DNA from 2 places in the Janthinobacterium amylolyticum genome. Region 2 is predicted to be linked to the other one. Evidence: predicted binding sites of a transcription regulator. Region 2 holds the regulator's gene; the other holds the start of a gene.

Region 1 (11,470 bases), on a different contig from region 2:
CTGGCGCGCATGAAGCCGGCGTCCCTGTTCGTCAATACCAGCCGCGCCGAACTGGTCGCCGACGGGGCGCTGGAAGCGGCCTTGCCGCAGGGCCGCCCGGGCGCGGCCGCGCTGGACGTGTTTACGGATGAACCCTTGCCGCCCGGCTCGCCGCTCCTGCTGCTGCCGAACGTGCTGGCCACGCCGCACCTGGGCTATGTCGAGCGGGACAGCTATGAGCTGTATTTCCGCTACGCCTTGCAAAACATCGTCGATTTTACGCAGCAGCAATGCACGCGCCTGCTCAACCCTGAGGTGCTGGCGCATGCGCGCCAAGCTCCTCAGGAGCGCTGAAAGCCCTTCAGCAAATCCGGCTCGCCCGTCACGCGGATGGCGGGCGCCGGCAGCACGTGCCGGCCGCGCCACAGGCCGGCCCAGCCGGGCGGCCAGGACAGGTCCGGCCCCGCATACGGCGCCACGCCGGCGCGCACGGCGACCACCGGCACGGGCGGCATGTCCTGCAAGGGCTCGCCTTCCGTGCGCTGCATGTCCAGGCTGTACATGTAATCGGGCAGCAAGGCGTCACAGACGCGGGCGAACCATTCCGTGTGGTCAACGTCGCGCCCCAGCGCCTGCGCCAGGCCCTGTGGGTCGAAACGCGCCAGCGCATCGATCAGCTCGCCCGTGGAGGCGCCCGGCGTATCGCCCCAGCCCATCACGGGATTGACGTTATAGTCGGCGCCCGAGCCATACCAGCCTTCGCGCCAGGGCCGCTGCATCCAGTCGCGCGGCCCCGTAAACAAATGCCAGCGCCAGTGCAGGCCCGATGGTTTCGGCCAGGAATACAAATATAATTTTTGATAGCCGGCCTGGTGCAGTTCGCGCACCATGGCCATCAGGCGCGCGTGCGGCATGCGGTCGGGCGGCGCGCGGCGAAACAGGATCGCCTCGCCATCGGCGAACTGCACGTCGTCGGTCGACAGGTTCAGGTCCAGGGTGCGCGCCTCGCTGCCGAAACGCGCCGCGATCCAGCCCGTCAGCAAATTGACGGACGTGATCACGCCATAACCGCGGTGGCGGTGAAAAATGACGGTGCCGGGAGCGAGCGCTTTCATACGGGGTATCTGGCCGGTGGGCAAGCAAAGAAACAAGTGTATGCGCAGATGGCCGAATTTTCCAGATGCGCGACAAGCCCGGGGCGGCCGGGCGGGATCGACATTCACGCAATGGCGCCATTCCACGATATCATGCCCGTCATTCTCCACTGACATCGTGACCACATCATGACTTTGCGCATACTCGCCACCGGCGGCACTTTCGACAAACACTACAATGAATTGAACGGTACCCTGGGCTTTTCCGACAGTCATTTGCCGGCCGCCATCGCCCGTGCGCGCATGACGGCACCGGTGGCGCTGGAGCAATTGCCCCTGCTCGACTCGCTCGACATGCAGGATACGGACCGCCAGCGCGTGCTGGCCTCGTGCCGCGCGGCACAGGAAAAAGCCATCGTCATCATCCACGGCACCGATACCATGCGCGAAACGGCGCAAGTGCTGGGCGCGGCGAACCTGCAGCAGACGGTGATTCTCACGGGCGCCATGATTCCCTACGAAATCGACAATTCCGACGCCCTGTTCAACCTGGGCTTTGCCTGCGGCGTGGCGCAAACCTTGCCAGCCGGCGTGTACGTGGCCATGAATGGCCAGATCTTCGCCTGGGACAACGTGCAAAAGAATCGCGCCGCTGGCGTCTTCCAGCCGCTGTAGAACTCATTGTGATGCGGCAACGTCGCAGCGCAACAACAATCTGCCATGCTGCAGGCCCCTCGGCCTGCCTGACGTCCTGGCACGCTGCAGAAGGGCAGGCAGGCAAGCAAGCCGCCTGATTGTTAATCTTCAGCAAATCAACAAGCCCGCTTTTTGCGGGCTTTTTTTTACATTTTTTTACCTTTCACAAATTCTGATAGGCAACACTTTTCATCGAATTATTGCTGGTAATTCATCGAATTGCCAATACAATAATTTTATGTTGTAAAAAAACGCCATTAATCATTTTTTAAAACAATGATTTTTTCAAATAAACTATCGCCATTTAACAAATTTTTGAAATATTCTTCAGCATCCATAATTTATTGCCAAATCCGACACGGTTGATGTCCATTTTTTCTTGCTGAGACGACATAATGTTTGCCTCGACAAGTAAAAAGTGCATTTATAACAATATTGCACGAAGTAGTCTTCCTTGCCCGTCCGGGCATGTGTCCGCCTACCGTACTCGCCATCGCAGACCGACTATCCGCCGGTCATGCCGGTTCGGGTGCCGCTTGTCGTTATTAAAACTACTACGGAGTAATTGTTATAATGGCATTGAAAGAAAAAATCGGCGCGCGCAGCGTGCGCCTGGCCCTGACCGTTCTGGCAGGCAGCGTCTTGTTCTCTGGCCAATCCATGGCAGACGAAGCAATTCAAAAAGTTGAAATTACCGGCTCGAGTATCAAACGTATCGCCGTCGAAGGCGCACTGCCAGTGCAGCGCCTGACGCAAGAAGCGATCGCGCGTACCGGCGCCACCACCGTGGCTGACCTGGTACAAAGCCTGCCCGCCATGCAAGGCTTCACCATCGGCGCCGTTGCCGCTGGTTCCAACTCGGGTGGCCGCACCAGCGCCTCGATCCATGACATCGGCGAAAGCTACACCCTGGTGCTGTTGAACGGCCGCCGCATCGCCCCACAAGGCTCGGGCACCTCCGTCAACCTGAACGCCATTCCAATGAGCGCTGTTGAGCGCGTCGAGATCCTGACCGACGGCGCTTCGGCCCTGTACGGCTCGGACGCCATTGCCGGCGTGATCAACTTCATCCTGAAGAAAAACGTCCAGGGCGGCACCCTGGAAGCCACCTACGGCGGTCCGGAAGACAAAGGCGGCAACGCCTGGAACACCAACGTTACCTACGGCTTCGGCGACCTGGACGAAAACCGCTTCAACGTGCTGGTATCGTACCGCCACGATGAGCAATCGAAACTGAAGGCAACGGACCGCTCGTTCGCCCGCTCGTCGTACATTCCTGTCAGCTACGGCGGCAAGAACTACATCTACGACCGTACCAGCACCTCGACCGCACCAGCCAACGCCACGGTCGCCTTCAACAACAAGGCCAGCTCGTCGGTCATGTTCAACCCGTACCTGGCAGCCAACGGCAACTGCGGCCCGACCAACTACGTCACGGCAACCAACGACAAGGCTTGCGGCTTTGACGGCGGCTCGACGGTTGAAATCGTTCCAGAATCGAAACGCGACAGCCTGTTCGCCCGCGGTACCTACAAACTGTCGGACAACCTGAATGCGTTTGCCGAAGTAGCCCTGTCGCGCTTCGACCTGACCGCGCGTATCGCTGCCAACCCGGTGCCTATCAGCATCGCCAAGGACAGCGCGCTGTACAACCAGTACGTACGCCCGGGCCTGACGCAAGCACAGCATGACGATGTGAAATCCGTTACCGCCAACTACCGCATGGCTGACTGGGGCACCCGCGCCAGCAACACCATCACCGACACCAAGCACTTCGTGGTCGGCGTGGAAGGCGAAGTCGGCGAGTGGAACGTGGAATCGGGCCTGACCTGGTCGCAAAACGCCATCGACGAGCGCTATGTGGGCGGGTATGCCAAGAACGCAGATTTCAAGGCCATGCAAACCAACCCATTGTTCAATCCGTTCATTCCTGCCGGCAACACATCGCCAGCACTGCAGAACCTGATCGACAAGTCGCAATTCAACGGTTCGATCCGTACGGCATCGACCACCATGCGCGGTATCGATGCGCACGGTTCGCGTGAACTGTTCACCCTGCCAGGCGGCAAGGCCAATATCGGTATCGGCGGCGACTACCGCGAATACAAGTATGAGCAATCGCCATCGAGCGGCGCGAGCAGCGACACGATCTACAACTTCAACACCTCGGCACGCTACGACCTGAGCCGTGAAACCTACGGCGTGTTCGCCGAGTTGCTGGCACCTGTCACCAAAACGGTGGAAGTGAGCCTGGCTGGCCGTTACGACACCATCACCAAGATCGACAACGGTGTCATCAACAAGTCCATCGGTAAAGACCAAAGCGCCAGCACCTACAAAGTGACGGCACGTTGGCAGCCAGTGCAGCAAGTGTTGCTGCGCGGTTCGTACGGCACGGGCTTCAAGGCACCGAGCATGCTGGACATCGGCCAGCCGCTGGTCAACAACGGCTTCACCGCAAAACCATGGAACTGCCCGTTCCCAGGCGATGCCCTGTGCCGTCCAGCAGCCACGCAGTACAACCAATTGTCTGGTGGTAACGAAAACCTGAAGCCGGAAAAATCGAAGCAATACACCGTCGGTTTCCGCATCGAACCTAGCTCGGCATTCTCGTTCGGCGCCGACCTGTGGGACGTGAAAATCACCGACGCGGTATCGGCAGTCAGCGAAACCCAGGCTTTCGGCAATCCAGCGCTGTACAAAGACCTGTTCGGCACCTACACCGAGCCATCGACCGGCAATACCTACTATGCGTTCAAATCGCTGTCGATGAACATCGGCCAGACGCATAACCGCGGTATCGACTGGGACATGACCGGTCGCCACAAGTTTGATTTCGGTAACTTCACGGCCAACCTGAGCGGCACCCACATGCTCAAGGCTGACTACACCGTGCCAGGCACCAAGAATCAGTGGACGACCAACATGAACTACTTCGGTATCACCGATGCAGTCACGTTCCGTAACCTGGTCAAGCTGAACATGAGCCTGGAAACCGGCAAACTGACCAGCACCATGGTTGTCAGCTATCGTAACGGCTACACCGATGCAGCCGCTTCGGTTCTGAACGTCGATACCAAGGCCCTGGAAACGATCCGCCTGCAAGTACCGTCGTACACCACCGTCGACCTGCAAGGCCGCTATGCCTTCAACTCGGCTGTGACGCTGCGCGCTGGTATCAAGAACCTGTTTGACCGTGAACCGCCGCTGTCGCTGCGCGCTTCGTCGGGCCACCAGGTTGGTTTCGATCCACGCTACGCTGATCCAATGATGCGTTCGTTCTACTTCACCGGTAGCTACAAGTTCTAATGTGATGTCTTAAATTAGCTTGTCCAGAAAGCGCCTTGCACTTCACCGTGCAAGGCGCTTTTTTTATGTGCCGCCAGATTGCCCAGGCGAAAAAAAAGGAGCCGCAGCTCCTTTTTTGTTCCTGCATGACGACGCTTACGCCGTCGCTTCGCCGCCCAATGCCTCGACCACGTCGGCCATCAGCTTGGAGAGCTCGCCCGTCATCAGCATCACGTCGCCGTCGAAACGCTCTTCGTCGTTCTTTGTGCTCGATTCCGTTTCCTTGATCACGTCAAGCGGCTTGACGCTCTTGATGGCCAGCGATTCCGTCAGCACGAAGGAGATCTTGTCGTTCCACGTCATGGCCAGGCGCGTGCACTGCTTGCCGGCCGCGATATGACGGCGCACGTCGTCCGCTTCCAGGGTGTGGCGCACGTAGCGCACGGTGGCCTTGCTCTCGCCGGTGGCGCGCAATTCCGTATCCATGTCGACCGTGAAGCCGGCAGGCGCATCGTCGGCCTGCAGCCATTCCGTCATCACCGCCACGGGCGAGCGCTGCACGCGCAGGCTTTCCAGCGGCAATTTATCCACGGCTTTGAGCAGCAGCTTGATGACTTCATCGGCTTTCGCCGGGCTGGCGGCATCGACCACCAGCCAGCCGTTGACGGGGTCGATCCACGTCCAGACGTTGCTGCGGATGCTGAAGGCGCGCGGCAACAGTTCGTCGGCGACGCGCTCCTTCAATTCCTTCATGGCTTTCTTGCCGGGCGCAAAACCTTGCGCTTCTTCCATCTCGGCGGCGCGGGCCTTGGCCACCTGGTTGATGACGGTGGCTGGCAGCAATTTCTTTTCCGTGCCCAGCAGGATCAGCATCTGCTTGTTGACCACGTGGACCAGGCCGCCGTTCGGGCGTGGCGTATCCCAGCCCTGGCGCATCAGATCCATGCTGGTCGCCGGCGTAAATTTGTTCGAGGACAGCGCCTCTTCCAGTTGTTCTGGCGTGTAAGCCCATGGTGCGGGCAGGCGGTAAATCTGAAGATTCTTGAACCACATAGTTTTTGTCTTCCGTTTGTTTCAGTAGTGCCAGGGGAACGCCATTCTACACTTTCGACGCGGTCATGCCGTCAAAAGCGCAGCCTGGCGCGGTGCTTGTGATCAGGGGAAACGCCGCTACAGGGCGGGAAACAGCTCGGCCTGGGCGGGTGCCTGCCGCGTGACGACGGCCGGGTCGCACAGGGCCGAAATGCGCACGCCCAGCAGGCGGATTTTCTTTTCAAACGGCACGCGCCGCAAGCAGTCGCGGCTGGCGCGCAGGATAGCGGCGGCGTCCGCCGTGGCGCTGGGCAGGGTGATGTCGCGCATGACGGTGCTGAAATCCTCGAAGCGCAGCTTGATGCCCACCGTGCGCCCCGCCAGCGACTGCTTGTCCAGGTCGCCCGCCACGCGCGTGCACAGGCTTTCCAGCTTTTCCGACAGGGTGGCGCGGTCGCGCACCACCTGCAAGTCGCGCTCGAACGTCGTTTCGCGGCTGACGGACTTGGTTTCCCGGCTCGTCTGCACGGGGCGGTCATCGATGCCCAGCGCCGCCTGGCGCAGCCAGCCCGTGTACAGGTCGCCGAACTGCGTGCGCAGCATGGCCATGTCGGCTTGCGCCAGTTCGCCGATGCTGACGATGCCCAAGGCTTCCAGCTTGGCCGTCGCCTTCGGGCCGATGCCATTGATCTTTTTCGCCGCCAGGGGCCACACGCGCGTGGCGATATCCTCGGGCGCCAGGATGGTCAGCCCGTCCGGCTTTTCCAGGTCGGAACAGATTTTGGCCAGCAATTTGTTCGGCGCCAGCCCGATCGAGCACGACAGCCCCGTCGCCTCGAACACGGCCGCCTTCAGGCGCGCCGCCATGGCCGGCGCCTGCTCGCCATGTTCCGTCAGGTCGACATAGATTTCGTCGATGCCGACGTTCTGGATGATCGGGCACAGATTGGCCACGGCTTGCTTGAAGCGCGCCGAATAGTCGCGGTAGGCTTCGAAATCGGCCGGCAGCAGGATGCTGTCCGGCGCCAGCTTGGCCGCCTTCATGATGCCCATGGCGGAAAACACGCCAAACGCGCGCGCCGCATAGGTCGACGTGGTGACCACGCCGCGTCCCACGTAGTCGCGCATGCGGGCAAACTGCCGCGTGCCGTCTTCCTGCAGCACGGGCTGCTGCAAGCGCCCGCCACCGATCACCACCGGCTCGCCGCGCAATTCCGGATATTTTAATAATTCCACGGAGGCAAAGAAAGCGTCCATGTCCAGGTGCGCGATCCAGCGGCGGGCAGCCACCTGGTGCGGCGCGGATGACTGAGGCAGGGTGGGGGCAGATGGGCTCAAGGACACCTCGCGGCGGGTCGGCCTGCCAGAGGGAAAGGACATTCCACAGGCAGAATACGGTTAAACACTGTTGTTTTATACAGTATCGCCGGAAACGAGCGCAGATGCAAGCAGGAACCGTATTGATTGAAATCAGCATTGGCTTTTCTATTTGGCAAGAATAGAATCTCCGCACAATAACGAAACCTAGGGAGTTGCCTTGTCTATCGCCCATCACGCCTTGCGCCGCCTTGCCGTCTGCACATCCATGCTGCCGGCTCTGCTGCTGTCCACGCTATCGCCATCCGCGCTGGCTGCCGACGCCCCTGTCGCCGCCAAAACCGCCTGGCAGGAAACCCGCCACGGCACCGTCGTTACGGACGACTACCGCTGGCTGCAAAAGAAGACCGATCCCGCCGTGATCGACTACCTGAATGCGGAAAACGCCTACACGGCCGCCGTCACGGCCCCGATCCAGCCGCTGGCCGACAAGATCTACGCCGAGATCAAGGGCCGCATGCAGGAAGTGGACTTGTCTGTGCCTGTGCGCATGGGCAATTTCTACTATTACACGCGCATGGAAGCGGGCAAGCAATACCCGCTGCACTGCCGGCGCGCCGTGGGTGCGAAGGGTGCCTATGATGCGGGCGTCGCCGAAGAAATTTTGCTGGACCAGAACCAGCTGGCAGACGGCCACACCTTCTTTGCCGTGCGCGCGTTTGCCGTCAGCCCGAATGAACAATTGCTGGCCTACACCACGGATACGACAGGTTTCCGCCAATACGACCTGCATGTCAAGGATTTGAAAACCGGCAAGCTGCTTACCGACACCATGCCGCGCGTCACGTCGCTGGCCTGGGCGGCGGACAATGCCACCCTGATGCTGGCCCAGGAAGACGCCACCACCAAGCGCTCGGACCGCTTGTTCCGCCTGGCCCTGGGCGGCACGCCACAGCAGGTGTATCACGAGCCTGTGGAACAGTTCGCCATTGGCGTGGGCCGCACGCGCGACCAGCGTTTCTTTGTGCTCAGCTCGCGCAGCACGGATACCAGCGACGTGCAGCTGTTGCCAACCAATACGCCGCAGGGCAGTTTCCAGCCGGTATTGCCGCGCGAAAAGGGCCACCGCTACAGCGTCGAGCACCGCGACGGCCAGCTGTACATCCTCACCAACAAGGATGCGAAAAACTTCCGCATCGTCAGCGCGCCCCTGTCGCAGCCGCAGCCCAAGCACTGGAAGCCGCTGGTGCCGCACAACAAGGATGCCGTCATCCAGTCCATCGATGCGTTCCAGAACTACCTGGTGGTAATGGAAAAGTCGCGCGCCCTGAACCGTGCGCGCATCTATGATTTCGCGCAGAAAAACTGGAAGACGGTGCAGTTCGACGACCCCGTCTACCTGGCCACGGCGGCCGGCACGCCCGACTATGCCGCCACGCAATTTCGCATGTCCTACCAGTCGCCTGTGACGCCGCCTACCGTCATCGACGTCAGCATGAAGGATGGCAAGCGCACGGTGCTGAAACAGCAGGAAATCGTCGGCGGCTATGATGCGGCGCGCTACACCACGCAGCGCCTGTGGGTCAAAGCCCGCGATGGCGTGCAAGTGCCGCTGTGGATCGTCTACAAGAAGGGCGTCAAGCTCGACGGCTCCGCCCCGCTGCTGCTGTATTCGTATGGTTCCTACGGCATTTCCACGGAAGCCAGTTTCGCCATCAGCCGCATCAGCCTGCTGGAACGGGGCGTCATCTATGCGCAGGCGCATATCCGCGGCGGCACGGACATGGGCGAAGCGTGGCATGAGGATGGCATGCTGATGAAGAAGAAAAACACCTTCAATGACTTCATCGACAGCGCCGACTACCTGGTGCGCGAAAAATGGACGAGTGCGAACCGCCTCATCATCCAGGGCGGCAGCGCCGGCGGCTTGCTGATGGGCGCCGTCGTCAACCAGCGCCCCGAACTGTTCCACGCCGTGCACGCGGCCGTGCCCTTTGTCGACGTGATGAACACCATGATGGACGCCAGCCTGCCGCTGACCACGGGCGAATATCTGGAATGGGGCGACCCGAACCAGAAGGCCGCGTATGACTACATGCTCAGCTACTCGCCCTACGACAACATCGCCCGCAAGGATTATCCCGCCATGCTGGTGACGACGGGCCTGAACGACAGCCAGGTGATGTACTGGGAACCGGCAAAATATGTGGCCAAGCTGCGCGCGCATAAAACGGACAGCAATCCCCTGCTGCTGAAAACAAATATGGGCGCCGGCCACGGTGGCGCATCGGGCCGCTACAACGCCATCCAGGAAAGCGCGTTCAACATGGCCTGGATGCTGTCGCAGTGGAATATCACGGAATAATGTGAAAAAAGCGCTTGCACAAGGATTTTAGCCGTCCTATAATAGCGCCTCTTCCAGACGTGGTGACAAACGTCGGGATGGTTTTCTGAGACAAGCAACGGGTGCTTAGCTCAGTTGGTAGAGCGGCGCCCTTACAAGGCGTAGGTCGGGAGTTCGAGCCTCTCAGCACCCACCAAATCAGAAAACTGTCCAGTGCTTCATGGATCAGCAATACAGATCATACGAGCTTGGAGTGGTAGTTCAGTTGGTTAGAATACCGGCCTGTCACGTCGGGGGTCGCGGGTTCGAGTCCCGTCCGCTCCGCCAATAAAAGAAAAGCCCTTTGGTTCTCTGAACCGAAGGGCTTTTCCCATTTCCGGGCCAGAAAATGCGCCCACCGCCCCTCCTCCGAACATTTTTGCGTTTTTCAGCAAAATATCTGCTTTTATCCCATAAGAATAGTTGCACAAGCGGCATAGCGCCCCCTATAATAGTGCCTCTTCCAGACGTGGTGACAAACGTCGGGATAGTTTTCTGGGTATGCGGGTGCTTAGCTCAGTTGGTAGAGCGGCGCCCTTACAAGGCGTAGGTCGGGAGTTCGAGCCTCTCAGCACCCACCAAAACAGAAAATTATCCAGTGCTTCATGGATCAGCAACACAGATCATACGAGCTTGGAGTGGTAGTTCAGTTGGTTAGAATACCGGCCTGTCACGTCGGGGGTCGCGGGTTCGAGTCCCGTCCGCTCCGCCAATAAAAGAAAAGCCCTTTGGTTCTCTGAACCGAAGGGCTTTTCCCATTCTGCGATCAGATTTCGCAAACCTTGGCTTGAAGCTGCAAGGTAGCGCTGCGGCGGACCTGACCCCGGCTGTTAAAATCAGCGCTCACCTGACTTCGCTTCCGACCGCATGCGCTTGTCCCGCCGCACTCATCCCTACATCGCCCTGCGGCTGCGCCTGGCCCATCATGCTTTGCTGCAATTTGCCGCCAGCCTGACGAGTTCCATGGAAATTGTCTTTTTCCTTGCCGGCCCTGTCCTGCTGGGCCTGCTCAGCGTAATCGCCCTGCCCGGCTTTCTTGCCATGCGTTTGCCCTGGCCCGCCGCGCTGGGTCTGCTGGGCGCGCAAGCGCTGCTTACCTGCCTGCCCGCCTGGCTGCTGCGCAAGCGGCTGTTGCCCGCCACTACAGCCGCCTGGCTGCGCCAGCTGCCCCTGCCGCCGCGCCTGCGCTGGCAGGCGGATGTGGCCGTGGCCGGCCTGCTGATGCTGCCATTGGGCATCGCCTATGCTGTGTCGGCCAGCATCTGGCTGCTGCAGTCGCCGCCCTGGCTGCGCCCGGTTGCCGTAGGCGGCATGGCGGCCACCGCTGGCGTCTGGTTGCTGGCCTGGATCTTAACAAGTTGCATCATCGCCCTGCGCCTGCGCGCACCGCGCCCAGCGCAACGGGCACGCGCGCCCACCATGCACACCTACGTGCCGCGCCTGCCCCGCTGGCACACCCTGTTCCTGTGGCGCCAGCTGTTCTGGTTGCCGTTCTGGCGCAATGAAAACGTCATCGGCATCCAGCAAAGCGTGCTGCTGGCCAGCGCCGGCGCCGGCATGCTGGCCTGGCTGCTGCGTGTGCCGCTCGTGCCCGCCCCATTGCTGGGCTTGCTGGCCAGCGCCAGCCTGATCCTGTTGACGGACCGGGGCGACAAGGCCGTGCGCGAACAGATCGCCGTGC
Region 2 (11,470 bases):
GACCGATTAAGCGTGGTGCAGATCGGTGTATGGCAGCAGCGCGAGGAAGCGAGCGCGCTTGATTGCGGTGTCAACTTGGCGCTGGTAGTGCGCTTTGGTACCGGTCAGGCGTGCTGGCATGATCTTGCCGTTTTCTTGGACGAAGTCTTTCAGCGTGTCGACGTCTTTGTAGTCGACTTGCTCAACGTGAGCTGCGGTGAAGCGGCAGAACTTCTTGCGTTTGAACAACGGGTTTTGCTGTTTGCGTTTTTCTTTAAGCTTGAGCTTATTTTTGTCGAACTTTTTACCGAATGCCATGTCAGGCTCCTGTATCTAAAATGCGCTAGTCAGAATTGACTGCACTAAAATCAATGATGTGAAACACCAAACTCTTGCTGTTGCGGCTCTTCCTGGCCAGGAAACCCGTGAACTGATACACCCCACCCAAGTTTGCCTGACTGAACCGGCCTGAGATTTCGCCAGCGGCTAGCGCGGCAACATCAAACTCGGTCAAACGGGCAATCCCTGCTTCCATCTGCTGCGAACTGTGCTGCAATACTGCATTCACAATCGGCAGCCCTGCCGGGGTATAGCGCAATATTTCGCGCTCGGCAATGATGGCGGTTACTTGTAGCTGGTTCAGCGCACGATCCTGGTCAAGAATTAAGCTGCTGCTGCGGCTGGAGCGGCTGGAGCGGCTGCTGGTGCTTCGGTGCGGTGGCTTTTGGCCGCGTCTTCGCGTTGTACCGATTTCATCATCGGCGAAGGAGCTGTTTCAGCTTTCTTCATTTTAACGGTCAGGTGACGCAACACGGCATCATTGAATTTGAATGCTGTTTCCAACTCGACCAGGGTCTCGTTGTCGCATTCGATGTTCAGGCAGATGTAGTGTGCTTTAGGCAGCTTTTGGATCGAGTAAGCCATTTGACGGCGGCCCCAATCTTCCACGCGGTGAACCGAACCGCCGCGGGTGGTTACGCTGGCTTTGTAGCGTTCGATCATCGCGGGCACTTGCTCGCTTTGGTCCGGATGGACGATAAAGACTATTTCATAATGACGCATGCAAACTCCTTCAGGTCGGATTGATAATCGCCCACCCCGGCGTCAAGACGGGTGTGGGAAGGTCAGCCGAAGATTATAACCGCCTTTTGCAAACGTTTCAATCATTCCTTCCACCTGCACCCGAAAAGTCCGCGCGCCGCGCCGCTTTTCATCGGTGCACAAGTATTTCTTGCGAAATCCGCCCAAAATACGGAAATCCCCTTGCATAGTGGACGATACTGTACAAAAATACAGACTGTTCATATAGACAGCATTTTAGTATGCACCCACCGCTCATGATCAAGCTGACAGCACGACAAGAACAAATCCTGAACCTGATCAAGGACGCGATTGAAAATACGGGTTTCCCTCCCACCCGTGCCGAGATCGCCAATGAATTGGGCTTCAAATCGGCCAACGCGGCCGAAGAGCATTTGCAGGCCCTGGCCCGCAAGGGCGCCATCGAGATTTCGCCGGGCACCTCGCGCGGCATCCGCCTGATCGGCGCTGCCGCAGAAACCCTGCCATCGAAGGTGCCGGCAGCGCTGCTGATGTCGCTGCCGCTGATCGGCCGGGTGGCGGCCGGCTCGCCCATCCTGGCGCAGGAAAACCTGGAAGCGAGCTACAACGTCGACCCTGCCCTGTTCTCGGCCAAGCCCGACTTCCTGCTGAAGGTGCGCGGCTGGTCCATGCGCGACGCCGGCATCATGGATGGCGACTTGCTGGCCGTGAAAAAGGTCGACAGCGCCAAGAACGGCCAGATCGTCGTCGCCCGCATCGGCGACGAAGTCACCGTCAAGCGCTACAAAAAAACCGGTTCCGTCATCGAACTGCTGCCGGAAAACCCCGACTTCAAGGTGATCACCGTGTCGCCGGAAGACGAGTTTGCTTTGGAAGGTTTGGCGGTAGGCTTGATGCGCAGCTGGCATTAAATTGCCGCACGTAAAAAAGGGCCGCGACAGCATCACTGTCGCGGCCCTTTTTACATGGTGCGCGGCTGCTTATGCGTCCAGTGCGTTGCTGAAATCTTCCAATAAGTCTGCTTCATCTTCGATACCGACAGACACGCGAATCAAGGACTCGGCAATGCCCATGCTGGCGCGGCGCTCGGCGCCCATCTCATAAAAGATCGTGTGGGCGACAGGAATCACCAGGGTGCGCGTGTCGCCCAGGTTGCTCGCGGGAATAGCCAGGTTCAACCGATTGAGGAAATCGAAGCAGTCGATGCCATCCTTCAGCTCAAAGCTGAACAGCGAACCATAGCTGCGGAACAGGTCCGTCGCCAGCGCATGTTGCGGGTGCGACGCCAGGCCCGGGTAATGCACGGCAGCCACTCGTGGGTCGGCGGCAAGCATGGTCGCCAGCGCCAGGGCGTTCGAGCAGGTGCGGTCCATGCGCAAGGCCATGGTTTCCGCGCCGACAGCAATATGGTGCGCCGCTTCCGGACCCAGCGAGGCGCCGAAATCGCGCAAGGCCTTGGCGCGGATTTGCGCGATGCCCCACTGCGCCGGCGCCGCCTTTTTATAATTTTCAAAGATGTTCGGGTACCGCGTCCAGTCGAACACGCCCGTATCCGTCAGGCTGCCGCCCAGCGCATTGCCGTGGCCGCCGATGGATTTCGTCAAGGCGTTCACCACCAGGCCCGCACCCACGGCTTTCGGGCGGAACAGATACGGCGTCGTCATGGTGTTGTCGACGATGTAGAGGATGCCTTTTTCACGGCACAGGTCGCCGATTTTCTTCAGGTCGGCGATCTGCGTACGGGGATTGGCGATGGTTTCCACAAACACGATGCGCGTGGCCGGCGTAATGGCGGCCGCCACGTTGGCCACCTCGGTGGCGTCGACGAACGACACGCCGATGCCCTGCCCCGTCACCGTTTGCCACAGGCTGTTGGTGTTGCCAAACAAAAACGCCGACGAGACGACATGGTCGCCCGCGCGCAACAGCGACTGCACCACGGCGCCGATGGCGCCCATGCCGGTGGCGAAGCACAAAGTCGCCACGCCGTCTTCCATCTTGTTGACCTTGTCTTCCAGCGCGGAAACGGTCGGGTTACCCTGGCGGCCATAGCGGAAGCCTGGCTCCTTGCCCTGGAACACGGAAGCAAGCTGGCGCGCATCGGCGTAGCCAAAGGCAACGGAAGTGTGCACGGGCTTGTGCAAGGAGCCGTGCTCGATGCCCTTGCGGCGGTCGTTGTGCAGGATGGTGGTGGTGAAGCCGTAGTTTTTTTTGGTAGTCATGGTGGAAGTTCCAAATACTCGTCTTGCCGCTTAACCCAAGGCAAGTGCTGGGGTCAGTCCCTTCGGGATCGGAATGCGCACCACTGGCGCGCACTCCCCCGGCGGGTCTGACCCCGAAAAAAAAGCCCGGCAATAGCCGGGCCCAGTATCAAGCCTCGGTAGTAGCGAGGTTCAGGTTCAGCTGGGAACGCGGCGTATCTTCGGGCGCTGCCGCCTTCGGATGGTGGCGCGCATATTCCAGGCGGTCCAGGTATTCCTGCGACACGTCGCCCGTCACGTAGACGCCATCGAAGCACGATGCCTCGAAGTTGGTCAGGGCCGGGTTGACGTCGGCAATCGCCTGCTTCAGCGCTTCGATATCCTGGTACACCAGGTAGTCGGCCGTGATTTCGCGGCACACTTCTTCCGTCGTGCGGCCGTAGGCGATCAATTCGTCGCGCGTCGGCATGTCGATGCCGTACACGTTCGGGTAGATCACCGGTGGCGCGGCCGAGGCGAAGATGACCTTAGTCGCGCCCGCTTCGCGCGCCATCTGCACGATTTCACGGCTGGTGGTGCCGCGCACGATGGAGTCGTCGACCAGCAGCACGACTTTATCCTTGAACTCGGATGGAATCGCGTTGAGCTTCTGGCGCACGGATTTCTTACGCGCCGCCTGGCCCGGCATGATGAAGGTACGGCCGATGTAGCGGTTCTTGATGAAGCCTTCGCGGTACTCGATGTTCAGCGCCATGGCCAGCTGGATGGCGGCCGGTCGCGAGGAATCGGGAATCGGCATGACCACGTCGATATGCACGCCGGGCAATTCGGTGCGGATCTTTTCGGCCAGGTATTCGCCCATTTTCAGGCGCGTGGCGTACACGGAAGCGCCGTCGATGACGGAATCGGGACGCGCCAGGTAGACGAATTCGAAGACGCACGGATTCAGGCTGGCATTGTCGGCGCACTGGGCGCTGTGCAATTGCTTGTCGGCGTCGATGAAGACGGCTTCGCCAGGACCGATGTCGCGCACGAAGCGGAAGCCCATGCCTTCCAGGGCCACGGATTCGGAAGCGATCAGGTATTCAGGACCCTGCTCCGTTTCATTGATGCCCAGGCACAGCGGACGGATGCCGTGCGGGTCGCGGAAGGCCAGCAAGCCCACGCCGGCGATTTGCGCGACGGCGGCGTAGCCACCCTTGACGCGGCGGTTCAGCACGGTGACGGCCTTGAAGATGGCTTCCGGGTCCAGGTTCAGGCCCGTCGTCGCTTCCTGGATTTCATGCGCCAGCACGTTGAGCAGCACTTCCGAGTCGGAATCGGTATTGATGTGGCGGCGGTCGTTCTTGAACATTTCCTGTTTCAACTGCTCCCAGTTGGTCAGGTTGCCATTGTGCGCCAGGGTGATGCCGAACGGCGCATTCACATAAAACGGCTGTGCTTCCTCTTCGCTCGACGAACCGGCCGTCGGGTAGCGACAGTGGCCGATGCCGGTGGTGCCTTGCAGCGAACGCATGTTGCGCGTACGGAAGACGTCACGTACGAGGCCATTGGCCTTGTGCATGGAAAACATACTGCTGTGATTGGTCGCAATCCCTGCCGCATCCTGACCGCGATGTTGCAAGAGCAACAATGCATCATAGAGCAATTGATTGACAGGTTGATGGGAAACGACGCCGACGATGCCACACATGGTGTGCTCCTAAACTGTGCTACTGATTTTAAAAAAAATTCAAAATTTCACATGCTGCGCGTAAGCGGCAGGCAGATAAGGCTTGATGGCGCGCGCGCCCTGTTCCGCGACCGGGCTGAGCAGCGCGTTTTTCCAGAATGGCTGCTGCGGGATGGTCGTCATACCGCACAAGATGACGGCGGTCAGCACGATCACAAGGCCCCGCGCCAGGCCGAACAGGCTGCCCAGGGTGCGGTCGGCCAGGCTCAGGCCCGTCACCTTGACAAGCGCGTCGACCGTCATGGACAGCAAGCCCATCAGAATACGCACGCCGATGAACAGCACGACGAAGGCCAGCAATAACCGGATGGCTTCGCCCGGTACGGCTTCCGGCAGGAATTTCGCCAGGGTGGCGCCATAGGCGTTGGCAATGACGAAGGCCACGATCCAGCTGACCAATGACAGTATTTCCTTGACCAGGCCACGCATCATGCTGATCAGCACGGACGTCACCAGCACGAACAGCACCAGGTAATCGAAGATCGTCACGCGCGCTCAGCCTTGCATGATCACGCTGGCACCAGCGAACCGCCCAGGCCCAGCTTTTGCAGCTTGGCGCGTGTCTTTTCCGCGTCTTCGCGGCTGCCGAACGGGCCCACCCGCACACGGATACGCTCGCCAGCAGGGCTGGAGACTTTCTGCGTGTACGACTTGATGCCTGCTTCGCGCAGCTTGTCCTGCAATTCGTCGACCTTGTCCTGCGTCGCCAGGGCCGCCACCTGCACCACGAACTTGCCGCTGCCGGCATCGTGGGCTTTTTCCTGCGGCTTCTCCACGGGCTTGCCTTCCAGGATCGCCAGTGCGCGCGCCGCATCGTCGGCAGACTGCGCCGGCTTGGCAGGTTTCGCTTCGGGCTTGGCTTCCGGTTTCACCTCATGCTTGGGCTCAGGCTTGGTTTCCGCCTTGGGCTCGTGCTTCGGTTCCGGCTTCGGTTCGTGTTTCGGTTCAGGTTTCGGCTCCACCTTGACCGGCTTGGGCTCGGGCTTCGGCTCCGGTTTCGGCTCCGGTTTCGGCTCCACATACGCGGGCTTGACGGGAGCTGGCTGGGCAGCGGCAAGCACGGGTGCTGGCGCTGGCGCCGGCTTGGCCGCCGGCGGCAGCGGCGTGTCGACGATTTCCTCGGACTGGTCCAGGCCATTGCTTGCCGCGGCCTGGGCCGGGACGGCCGGCACGGGTGCAGGTGCCGGCGCGGCTTTTTCCTTCGACGGGATGTCGATGGCGATATCGTTGAAAGGGGCTTTCGGCTCGGAATCGAGCAGCATCGGCAAGCCGACAGCCACGCCCAGGGCCAGGGCGATGGCCCCGACCAGGCGGCGGCGTGCGCGCTTCTTTTCAGGCAAGACCGGATCCGTTGCGTCCTTGCCGCCACGGCGCGATCCGCCGCCACCGGAGGTGTTGGCAGCGCGCTTGCGGGTCGGCGACTGTGCTTCGCCAGGGACATAAAAGCCGCTGTCTTCGCCAGAGGATTCTTGCTTGTTTTTAAACAGTTTCGAGAACAAGCCCATGCGTGATTTTCAGTCGAGTGCGTTTCAGTGAAGTGAGGATTTTCGGGCCTTCATCACGCCGGCAACGGTGAGGAAAGAACCAAAGACCACAATTCTATCATTCTCACCGGCCCGGCTCATTGCATTTGCAAAAGCTTGTGCCGGATCATCGAAAATAGACACAGTATGTTCGCTGCTGTCAGGCTTGTCTTCCAGCATGATCTGCACCTTGGCGGCCAGCTCGGAGGCTGTGGCAGCGCGCGGCGAAGGCAGGCCCGTCAGGCACCAGTGGTCGACGTGTTCGGACATGGCGGCCAGTACGCCATCGATATCCTTGTCCTGCATGGAACCGAAGACGGCATAGGTGTACGGATGGAAACCCATATTGCCCAGGTTCTGGTTCAGCGCCGAGGCAGCATGGGGGTTGTGCGCCACGTCGAGGATCACGCTGGGGCGGCCAGGCAAGACCTGGAAGCGGCCCGGCAGTTCCACCGTCACCAGGCCCGTGCGCACTTCCTGCGCGCCCACGGGCAGTTTCAGCTTCAGCACTTCCAGCGCGGCCAGCACGGCCGTCGCGTTGAGGATCTGGTTGGCGCCACGCAAGCTTGGATACGCGAGCGAATTGCGGCGCTGCTCGCGCCCGCCATAGTTCCACTGCTGCTTGTCGCCCGAATAATTGAAATCGCGGCCCATCAGCCACAGGTCGGCGCCGATGGCCTCGGCATGGTCGATCAGCGACTGCGGCGGCACGGGGTCGCTGCAGATGGCCGCCTTGCCCGGACGGAAGATGCCGGCCTTTTCAAAGCCGATCGCTTCGCGCGTATCGCCCAGGTAATCCGTATGATCGATGTCGACGCTGGTGACGATGGCCACGTCGGCGTCGATCACGTTGACGGCGTCCAGGCGCCCGCCCAGGCCCACTTCCAGGATGGCCACGTCCAGCTTTGCCTGCGCCAGCAGGTGCAAAATCGCCAGGGTGGTGAATTCAAAATACGTCAGCGGCGTGTCGCCGCGCACGGCCTCGACAGCGTTGAAGCTGGCGACGAGCTGTTCATCGCTGGCCATCTCGCCCAGCACGCGCGCGCGCTCATTGAAATCGAGGAAGTGCGGCTTGATGTACAGGCCCACTTTGTAGCCAGCGCGCAACAGCACCGATTCCAGCATGGCGCAGGTGGATCCCTTGCCGTTCGTGCCCGCCACCATGATCACGGGGCAAATAAAAGCCAGCTGCATGCGCGCCTTGACGGCTTGCACTCGGTCCAGGCCCATGTTGATCTGGGTTTCCGAATGGCGGGTTTCCAGCATGGCGAGCCAGTCCGGCAAGGTGGTGGGGAGGTTTTGCATGGGAGACTTCTTGAGGTAAGGATGCGCGAGGCAGAAAAACAGATGACCCTAAACAACATCTGGGGTCGGTCCCTGCGGGATCGAGATTCACTCCACTGGAGTGAATCTCCCCGTCGGGTCCGACCCCAGCAGTTCATGGGTTCAGGCAAATGGACATTATTCCATTCAATACAATCAAGCCAGCACTTCCACGGCCTGATTCTGCAGCAAGGCCAGCAGGCGGGCGATTTCTTCGCGCATCTTGCGGCGGTCGACGATCATGTCGACGGCGCCCTTGGTAACGAGGAACTCGGCGCGCTGGAAGCCTTCCGGCAGTTTTTCGCGCACGGTGTTTTCAATCACGCGCGGGCCGGCAAAGCCGATCAGCGCTTTCGGCTCGGCGATGACGACGTCGCCCATGAAGGCGAACGAAGCGGACACGCCGCCCATGGTCGGGTCGGTCAGCACGCTGATGAATGGCAATTTCTTTTCCGACAGTTTGGTCAGCATGGCCGTGGTTTTCGCCATCTGCATCAGCGACAGCAAGCCTTCCTGCATGCGCGCGCCACCGGTGGCGGTGATGCAAATGAACGGCACTTTCTGTTCCAGCGCGATCTGCGCGCCGCGCACGAAGCGCTCGCCGACCACGGAGCCCATGGAGCCGCCCATGAATTCGAATTCGAAGCACGCCACGACCACTGGCAGGCTCATGATGGCCCCGCCCATGACGACCATCGCATCCGTCTCGCCCGTCGCTTCCATGGCGGATTTCAGGCGGTCCGGGTATTTCTTGCTGTCCTTGAACTTCAGGGTATCGACGGGCAGGATTTCCTGGCCGATTTCGTAGCGGCCGCCCGCGTCGAGCAGGCTGTCGAGGCGTTCGCGCGCGCGGATGCGCATGTGGTGGTCGCACTTCGGGCAGACGTGCAAATTCGATTCCAGGTCCGTACGGTACAGCACGGCTTCGCACGACGGGCACTTGACCCACAGGCCTTCCGGCATGGTCTTGCGCGCGGCGGCGTCCGAACGCTGTATGCGCGGTGGCAGCAGTTTTTCCAACCAACTCATATTTTCTCCTTGGGCCCTTGTAGGGGTAGCGTCGGTGGACACCCCCGGCAGACGGTCAACGGCGGCGCCCCGCAGGACGCCACCAAAAATTTTATCTATTGCACAATAACAGGCAAATCAGTGGCCGAAGTGTAGCCGTTTATCGCCGGGCTGTCGAACTTTGCCGCCAACGCATCTTGCGTAAACGGCAAGCTTGCTCAGGCATCCAGTGCGGCGCGGATGCCGGCCGTAAAGCTGCGCACGGCGTCCACGGCGCCGCCTGCCGGCGCGTTTTCTATCTCCTGGATGATGCGGCTGCCGATGACGACGGCATCGGCCACCTTGGCAACGGCCTTGGCCGTGGCGCCATCGCGGATGCCGAAGCCCACGCCGATGGGTAATTTTACATGCTGGCGGATGGCCGCGAGGCGTTCAGCCACCTGTTGCGTATCAATGTTACCCGCTCCCGTCACGCCTTTCAGCGACACGTAATAGCTGAAGCCGCCGCCGACCTTGGCCACTTGGGCGATGCGCTCCTCGGTCGAAGTGGGCGCCAGCAGGAAAATCAGGTCGAGGCCCGCTTCGCGCATGGCGGCGCCGAACTCTTCGCATTCTTCCGGCGGATAGTCGACGACGATGGCGCCATCGGCACCGGCCGCCTGTGCCGCCGCGATGAAGGCGGCGCTGCCGATGCGCTCGATGGGATTGGCATAGCCCATCAGTACCACGGGCGTCGTCTGGTTCGTCTCGCGGAACTGGCGCACGTAGCCGAACACGTCATGGATGCCGACATTGAATTTCAGCGCACGCTCGCAGGCGCGCTGGATGACGGGGCCTTCCGCCATGGGATCGGAAAACGGCACGCCCAGTTCCAGCACGTCGGCGCCGCCCTCGACGAGCGCATGCATCAGCGGCACGGTGGCGTCAGGGCCGGGGTCGCCGGCGGTGATGAAGGTGACCAGGCCGGTCTTGTTGTTCGATTTTAAATTGGCAAAGGTGGTGGCGATACGGGACATGGGATGCTTTCTTTATCGGTGGAGGGTGTCGGATTACGCGCTTGCGCGCTAATCCGACCTACGCAATACTGGGGTTGTCAGTTATTTAACTGAAATTCAATCCCATGCGTTCCGCCACGGTATGCATGTCCTTGTCGCCACGGCCCGACAGGTTGGCCAGCACGATCTGGTCTTTCGACAAGGTGGCCGCCAGCTTGGCCGCGTAGGCCAAGGCGTGCGACGATTCCAGGGCCGGGATGATGCCTTCGATATGGCAGCAGTCGTGGAAAGCCTGCAGCGCTTCCTCATCCGTGATGGACACGTATTGCGCGCGGCCAGAGTCTTTCAGCCACGCATGTTCCGGACCCACGCCAGGATAGTCGAGGCCGGCCGAGACGGAGTGCGTCTCGATGATCTGGCCGTTGTCATCCTGCAGCAGATAGGTGCGGTTGCCGTGCAGCACGCCCGGGAAACCGGCCGTCAGCGAGGCCGAGTGCTTGCCCGTGTCCAGCCCTTCGCCGGCCGCTTCCACGCCGATCAGTTTGACGTCCTTCTGGTCGATATACGGGTAAAAAATGCCCATGGCGTTCGAACCGCCGCCGATGCAGGCCAGCACGTAGTCGGGCTGGCGGCCCGTCATTTCCGGCATCTGCACCAGGCACTCCTCGCCGATCACGGACTGGAAGTCGCGCACCATCATCGGGTAAGGATGCGGGCCGGCCACGGTGCCGATGATATAAAACGTGTTTTCAATGTTCGTGACCCAGTCGCGCATGGCTTCGTTCAGCGCATCCTTGAGGGTCTTGGAGCCGGATTCGACAGGCACGACGGTAGCGCCCAGCAGTTTCATGCGGTACACGTTCTGCGCCTGGCGCTTGACGTCTTCGCTGCCCATGTAGACCACGCATTCGAGGCCGAAGCGGGCACAGATGGTGGCCGTGGCCACGCCGTGCTGGCCGGCGCCCGTCTCGGCGATGATGCGCGGCTTGCCCATGCGCTTGGCCAGCAGGGCCTGGCCGATGACGTTATTGATCTTGTGCGCGCCCGTGTGGTTCAAGTCTTCGCGCTTGAAATAGATCTGCGCGCCGCCTGCCAGCTCGGACCAGCGCTTGGCGTGGTAGATGGGCGACGGGCGGCCGACGAAATGTTTCAGCTCGTAGCGGAATTCTTCGAGGAATTCCGGGTCCGCGCTGTAGCGGGCGTAGGCGTCCTTCAGTTCAGCGAGCGCATGGGTGAGTGTTTCGGCAACAAACGAGCCGCCGTACGGACCGAAGTGGCCGCGCAGGTCGGGAAACGGGTAATCGGTGGCGTGGAACAATGCGGCGGCTGCGCCGGGCGCTGTGGTGCGGTCATTCATGATGGTTTCCTCTGGCAATGATGGCATCGGCATCCTGTACCGCGGCGATGAACGCGCGGACTCTGGATGCGTCCTTGATGCCCTTGGACGCCTCGACACCACTGCTGATGTCGACGGCGTAAGGGCGCACGCGCACCACTGCATCAGTCGCGTTTTGTACGCTCAAGCCACCACTTAAAACGACCCGAGGCGCGAGTTCTTCTGGAATGAGGGACCAATCAAATACCTTTCCTGCACCGCCATAGGCGTCCACATAGGTATCCAGCAAGAGGCTGGCAAACAAGGGACTG

Evidence for each region. Region 2 encodes LexA, which represses DNA repair genes until DNA is damaged. Its sites were predicted from a motif close to ACTGTATNNNNATACAGT; they were not measured.
Region 1: dinB (DNA polymerase IV) is a predicted target of LexA. The motif match lies at 7,494-7,511, and genes of this name have one in related genera.

The regions. Positions count from the first base shown of each region.
Region 1 covers NZ_JBNYXL010000012.1:139,976-151,445, reverse strand. Annotated here, with positions in the region: gene ACQ4WR_RS23950 (D-2-hydroxyacid dehydrogenase family protein) at 1-333, shown strand, start outside; gene ACQ4WR_RS23945 (L-asparaginase) at 321-1,094, opposite strand; gene ACQ4WR_RS23940 (asparaginase domain-containing protein) at 1,263-1,748, shown strand; gene ACQ4WR_RS23935 (TonB-dependent receptor) at 2,343-5,078, shown strand; gene ACQ4WR_RS23930 (recombination-associated protein RdgC) at 5,214-6,110, opposite strand; gene dinB (DNA polymerase IV) at 6,228-7,427, opposite strand; gene ACQ4WR_RS23920 (S9 family peptidase) at 7,627-9,771, shown strand; tRNA gene ACQ4WR_RS23915 (tRNA-Val) at 9,871-9,946, shown strand; tRNA gene ACQ4WR_RS23910 (tRNA-Asp) at 10,001-10,077, shown strand; tRNA gene ACQ4WR_RS23905 (tRNA-Val) at 10,295-10,370, shown strand; tRNA gene ACQ4WR_RS23900 (tRNA-Asp) at 10,425-10,501, shown strand; gene ACQ4WR_RS23895 (hypothetical protein) at 10,663-11,470, shown strand, end outside.
Region 2 covers NZ_JBNYXL010000007.1:348,831-360,300, reverse strand. Annotated here, with positions in the region: gene rpsR (30S ribosomal protein S18) at 7-297, opposite strand; gene priB (primosomal replication protein N) at 323-622, opposite strand; gene rpsF (30S ribosomal protein S6) at 643-1,041, opposite strand; gene lexA (transcriptional repressor LexA) at 1,317-1,952, shown strand; gene ACQ4WR_RS17300 (cystathionine gamma-synthase family protein) at 2,022-3,263, opposite strand; gene purF (amidophosphoribosyltransferase) at 3,412-4,935, opposite strand; gene ACQ4WR_RS17290 (CvpA family protein) at 4,975-5,463, opposite strand; gene ACQ4WR_RS17285 (SPOR domain-containing protein) at 5,484-6,479, opposite strand; gene folC (bifunctional tetrahydrofolate synthase/dihydrofolate synthase) at 6,504-7,802, opposite strand; gene accD (acetyl-CoA carboxylase, carboxyltransferase subunit beta) at 7,977-8,849, opposite strand; gene trpA (tryptophan synthase subunit alpha) at 9,047-9,844, opposite strand; gene trpB (tryptophan synthase subunit beta) at 9,930-11,180, opposite strand; partial or broken gene ACQ4WR_RS17260 (phosphoribosylanthranilate isomerase) at 11,173-11,470, opposite strand, start outside.